DNA from 2 places in the Shewanella oneidensis MR-1 genome. Region 2 is predicted to be linked to the other one. Evidence: riboswitches for the same ligand, from Rfam matches in the RefSeq annotation. Region 2 holds a riboswitch; the other holds the start of a gene.
What was found. A riboswitch is a leader RNA that binds a small molecule or an ion and turns the genes downstream of it on or off. The one in region 2 is predicted to bind lysine.
Positions count from the first base shown of each region.

Region 1 (3,143 bases), 1.9 Mb from region 2:
TTCGGGCCGGTATGGAGATCTAATACAATATCCGCTTCATGGGCCATGGCCTGCAGGTTAACCGCCAGTCTATGACCCGTGGTCACCCCCCAATCGTTGCGTAATCGCCGCTGGCAAGCTTCAACCAAGGTGCTGCGATAAGCTTGAATAAGCTCGCTATCACTTAGCTCAGCATGTTCCTTATACCAAGTTGGCAAATCTATCGCGTGATTCAAATACTCTCGGTTCCAGTTTACGCCAGTTATCGGATCAAAACGCCCAAGTGTAAACTCACCGCTTTTTTGATTAATCCCCAGCGGATTAGCTAACGGCACCAAGGTAATCTCACCTAAGATATCGCAGCGTTCGAGCTGCTTCATCAATTGATAAATCACCGCATTACCTTGCACTTCAGCGCCATGGACATTGGCTTGAATATAGACTTTCGGGCCAGAATGCTTACCGCTTGGCTTGAAATGATAAATCGGCAACGTCAGCGCCTGCCCTGCGGCAAGCTCCCCAATTTGCAGAGACGATGTTGTCGGCAACATATTAAGCGCCTTCAAACAGATTTTCGTGCAACGCTTTAACCACCTGCGCCGCTTCAGATTCGGCCACTAACACACACAAGTTATGCGGGCTCGCACCCTGGCAGATCATGCGCACATTATGGGGTTCCAGCACTTCAAACACGCGGCGGCAAATACCGGCTGTGGTGGCTATGCGATTACCGATAATCGCAACTAGGGCTAAACCATCCTCCACGCGCACACGGCAGTGTTGTGATAACTCTTGCAGCAACGCTTCACTTAACAGACCTTGGCCACTGGAGTCGGAGCCAGTTTTATCAAGCGTGAGTGATACGTTAACTTCAGAGGTGGTAATTAAATCCACACTGATCTTATGTCTTGCTAAGGTCGCAAAGGTCTCGGCCAAAAAGCCCTGCGCATGTAGCATTTGTAGGCTGTGTAAATTCAGCAGGGTTTGATCACGGCGCAGCGCCACAGCACGAAACACAGGCGCATCTTCAACCTGGTGGCGGATCCAAGTCCCGCCTTTTTCTGGCTCCTTGCTTGAACCCACAAACACTTGAATTTGTTGACGCACAGCTGGAAGAATCGTCGCAGGATGCAGCACTTTGGCACCAAAGGTTGCCATTTCAGCAGCTTCGTTAAAGCTGATTTCGGCAATAGGATGGGCATTTGGTGCAAGCCGTGGATCAGTCGTATAAATCCCCGCCACATCGGTCCAAATCTCAACCGCAGAGGCTGTTAAGGCTTCAGCTAACAATGCCGCGGAATAGTCGCTACCACCGCGGCCAAGCGTAGTGGTTTGCCCCGCCTCATCTGCACCAATAAAACCTTGAGTTACAATCACTTGTTCAGACAACAGCGGCAATAAGTGTTCACGGGATAACAAGGCAATCTGTTCAACTTGTGGCTCGGCACGGCCAAAATGGCTGTCGGTACGCAGTACTCGGCGCACATCGAATGCGCTCGAGTTCGCGCCTTTTTCCCGTAACACTGCCGCAAATAATGCTGATGAACATTGTTCACCAAGGGACAATAACTCATCCATAGTCGCCTTGCTGCGTGCTGAGACTAAGGCTTCGCTCAGGACCGCCATGCGGCTGAGCAGCTTATCTAACGCGGCCGCAACATCATTGGGGCGACCGAGTTTATCTAAGATAGCGTATTGAATTTGCGCAATTTGTTTTAATCGTTGCAAACGACCATCGTCGTTAATCGACTCTTGAGTGAGTTCAACCAAAAGATTGGTCACGCCACTTGAGGCGCTAACCACCACTAAACGGCAATCGGGATTACCCAGCACAATCTCGGCACAGCGATTCATTGCGCCGTAGTCGGCAACTGAGGTTCCACCAAATTTAGCGACAACAAGAGACATTAGCGCACCTCCGCAAAAGCAAGAGATACGATACAAACTTCAATAACAGATTGATTAACTAACATGATTACGCTCCGAACTAACTTCGTTCGAAGAGCCTGGTGCTCAATGATACGCACCCCAAAAGAAGGGAAACAGCAATCGTCACCAGAAGCTCTCCACCAATTACAGGTGACAATCGTTAGGATTCAGCCTAAGCGACCGACATAAACATGCAGCAACCACATCTATGCCTCGGCGCTAATCTCCCTCATCAATCATCGCTGGAGTTTGTGCTCCTCTGATTGACTACCTAGTTAACGCTCCTCTTCTGTTCCTTTCCGCCGGAAAGGGACGAAAAAAGTAGCAATAAACCCCTAATGAAGTCAATGCTAATTTCACACCTGATAAACAAATTCAATAAACGCTTTTAAAAACAATGGGGATTTATGGACCAAAGCAAAAAGAAACGAGAAAACAGTATAGGCTTGATGTGGAATTCAATGGATTTAAAAAAACACTCACCAAGCCTTGCTGTGAGAGAGCAAAGCCTAGTCAGAAAAAATAGCTAAAAAAGAGTAAGCTGTAGTTAGGTGACCAAGTCTGGCAGCTCATAAACTAAGCGGACATAATCGTTAAATCGGCCTAAACACACTTCGTTATATCCGGCTAAAGTGCAAGGCACTAAACTCACCTCACCCCTTTCCACCATGTAGATGGCATATTGATTAAACTTTTTCCCTAATTGTAATGCCATGCTTCTGTCGATAAACACGGCCCAACTCTTCTCCATATGGGATAAATCAGGCGATGCACCGATAAGTGCGCGATAGGGACTGCCTAATAATTCAATTTCACGAAGTAATTGACGGTCGAGTAAACGGTTTTGGCTGGAACTAAGGAGGGTTGAAGCGGGGTTATGGGCGGTAATTACAGCAAAAGAAAAATTACAGGATAATGCTTGAGTAAGCAAAAACAACGGCGTTTGATAATGCTGCCACAAATCTTGAGTCATGTTGTCCATCGGTAGTCTAGTCGAAAAATGAACCCGACTTAGTTTAGCAGAGCGTCTCAAAAATCCAAAGAGGCGTGAACTCGCTCACAAGAATTAGAAATACATTAGTTATACTAATCAATGACTAAAGTAAATATCATGGTAAATTAACGCCTAATCCAGAAATTTGTTAACATTTCATTTGTTAACAAATGCCTAAAACGAGTACAATGTCGTCATTGGCCAGTTAAGCAGATAACATTAAGTTTGCTTAATCTTGACA
Region 1 covers NC_004347.2:4,122,539-4,125,681, forward strand. Annotated here, with positions in the region: gene SO_RS18540 (succinylglutamate desuccinylase/aspartoacylase family protein) at 1-530, opposite strand, end outside; gene lysC (lysine-sensitive aspartokinase 3) at 532-1,887, opposite strand; lysine riboswitch at 2,031-2,205, opposite strand; gene SO_RS18550 (DUF3293 domain-containing protein) at 2,456-2,890, opposite strand.
Region 1: linked by a shared signal. The riboswitch ahead of lysC (lysine-sensitive aspartokinase 3) and the one ahead of SO_RS04700 (Na+/H+ antiporter NhaC family protein) in region 2 are both predicted to bind lysine.

Region 2 (3,143 bases):
CGGAATGGGTATGCCATAATCGCTAATTTGCAGCAGGTTAGGTTGGATAAAAAAGCGGGCGTTATGGGTTAATGGCGTGGTTAAGCTGGCCGCCTTGCTCTCTGCATCCTGTAATTGGTAATCCAGCAGCAATCGTGCCTGCAACACTTTGCGGGTTTCGAAACCATCATTAAGGTGTGAGGTGGAAATAATCTGATACTCACGCTCAGTGGGTATGCCAGCCGAGGTGGCAGAAACGCTATTATCGCAAGCGGTTAACAGCGTGAGCGTAGCAGTGATGCAAATTATCCTACATATCCCTATAGCCATCTGAACTCCATTGGCAATTTATGTTATTGAAATGTAAACTGATTCGTTTGTAAATTGGCGACATTATACACAAAAAAGCCCCTATGGAATAAAAAGCGCTCGGCAGAATAAAGCAAAGATTGCGGCAAGGAGAGCCGAGAATTATTAGGTTGATAACACAAGCAGATTGCCCTGATAAGCCCTTATCCTTTACGCTTAGTGACGCCGATAAATTACCCACAAGCTATGTAAACCTGTGGTTAGCTTGTTCAATGGAGAGAAAACGATGAGCTCAGATGATAAGCCAGAACTAACCACAGCACCTTCCCAAGCCATCCCGCAGGAAGCCTTTGATTGGTATGATGAGTATGCCCACGGGATCATCGACCGCCGTGAGTTTATGATGCGCCTCGCAGGTTTAGTGGCACTGGGTTTTACCCTCAGCACACTCACAGGCGCACTGATGCCTAACTATGCCTTAGCCGAACAAGTCTCCTTTAACGATCCCACAATCCAAGCCAGTTATGTGAAGTTTCCTTCCCCCGAAGGCTATGGCGAAGGGCGGGGTTATTTAGTCTTGCCAAGCGCGTTGCTGATCCCTGGCCAAAAGGCTGGCGATCCTAAGACCTTAGATCCCACTAAAAAAGCCCCCGTGGTGTTAGTGGTACACGAAAACCGTGGCCTTAATCCTTATATCGAAGATGTGGCCCGCCGCTTAGCGGCCAAGGGTTATATCGCCTTTGCCCCCGATGCGCTTTACAGCCTTGGTGGATATCCTGGTAATGATGATGCGGGCCGCGCCATGCAAGCGAGCCTCGATAGAGCCAAAATCGAGCAGGATTTTATCGCCGCCGCCCGCTTTTTAAAGTCGCACCCGCAGAGTAATGGCAAACTCGGTGCCGTCGGATTTTGCTTTGGTGGTTATATCGTCAATATGCTCGCCGCCATCATCCCGGACGAGCTTGCCGCAGGCGTGCCTTTTTATGGCACCCCAGCGGTCACTGAGCTACGCAGCCGAGTTAAAGGCCCGCTAATGTTACAATTTGCCGCTTTAGATCAACGGATTAACGATACATGGGCCGAGTATGAAGCCCAGCTAAAGGCCAATAAAGCCGATTACGCCGCTTATCTTTACCCGAATGTGAATCATGGTTTCCACAATGATTCCACCGCCCGTTATGATGAGCCAACGGCTGAGCTCGCATGGGCAAGAACCTTGGATTTCTTTGGCAAACATTTACTCGTATAAGCCCATTTTGCGCCATTGCGACGGTTGAAAAGCAGATGTTTCTTCCGTTGCCAACTTGTAGGTGATTCGTTGTTTTATGCGCGAATGGGATCAAAATACTTGCTATCAGTTCCCATCTCGCTAGAATGCCCGCTCGAATACCTTTAAGTAGAGGCGCGCTGCCTATGACTACTTGTGCGGAGGGTGATGCCGCAGATGTACAAGGAAAGGAGTCAGCGCCGAAGTAGCCAGGTCATCAAACCGAGCTGCTGGTTTTGCATCAAATAGGTGCAAGACTGCCATAGTCATCCACTATGGAGCGCTACCTGAAGGGGCTGAGGAGTATTACCTCCCTATAGGTTTTGTTTCTTTATCCTCTCGGTAGATCTCCACCCGTTTTCTTTAGGTGAAAAGAGATCATGGAAATTAGTCATTTTGCCGACTCCGGTTGGTCAGTGCTTCCCCCTTTGTTAGCCGTCGCCTTGGCGATCATCACTCGCCGCGTACTGTTATCCCTTGGCGTAGGGATTGTGGCCGGCAGTTTGTTACTCAATCAGTTTTCTCCCTTTGATTCATTGCACTATATGTTCAATACCGTGCTGAGGATTTTTTGGGTCGATGGCGCACTTAATCGCGACAATATCAATATGTTGCTGTTTATGTTGCTGCTCGGTGGGCTGATTAGTTTGATGAGCGTCTCTGGCGCCACCCGCGCCTTTGCCGAATGGGCGGCCAAGCGCGCTAAAACTCGCCGCGGCGCTAAGGGCTTAACTGGCATCATGGTGTTTGCATTTTTTATCGATGATTTTTTCCACAGCTTATCGGTGGGGGCGATTTGCCGCCCGGTGACCGACCGCTTTCAAATCTCCCGCGCCAAACTGGCCTATCTTTTAGATTCCACCGCCGCGCCCGTGTGTGTGCTGATGCCTATCTCCTCTTGGGGCGCCTATATTATCGCCCTCGTTGGCGGCATTATGGCGGCCCACGGCATCACAGACCAAAGCCCCATCTCCGCCTTTGTGGAGATGATCCCGATGAACCTTTACGCAGTGTTTACCCTGCTGATGGTGCTGGTGGTGATTGCCTTTCAGCTCGATATCGGCTCGATGCGCTGGCATGAAGAGCGTGCTTTGCAGGGCAAATTGTGGGATGAATCTAAAGGCCGGCCGATTGGCTTAGATATGGAAAGCCCAGAGGATAGCAACGGCGGCATGATTGACATGGTGCTGCCCATCTTCACCCTAACCGCCGCTACGGTTTACTTTATGATTGACTCGGGCGCCGCGGTGCTTAGCGCGCAAGGGCTGCCCTTTAGTGTGCTTGGCTCCTTTGAAAACACTAACGTAGGCTCATCGTTAGTGTATGGCGCTCTATGCAGCTTAGGGGTATCGATTGCCTTGGCGCTGCGCCTAAAACTTGGCGCAAAAAACTGGATCAAAGCCGCGCCCCAAGGCGTAATGGCGATGCTGCCAGCCATCAATATTCTGCTGTTTGCCTGGGCGATTGGCGCCGTAGTGCGCGATGTTGAAACCGGTAAATACCTAGCCTCCCTTGCCAATGGTAACTTGCCAATTGAAGTGTTGCCTGCAGTGGTGTTTGTGTTGTCCTGCGCCATGGCATTTGCTAC
Region 2 covers NC_004347.2:1,040,215-1,043,357, forward strand. Annotated here, with positions in the region: gene SO_RS04690 (hypothetical protein) at 1-309, opposite strand, end outside; gene SO_RS04695 (dienelactone hydrolase family protein) at 575-1,537, shown strand; lysine riboswitch at 1,678-1,849, shown strand; gene SO_RS04700 (Na+/H+ antiporter NhaC family protein) at 1,936-3,143, shown strand, end outside.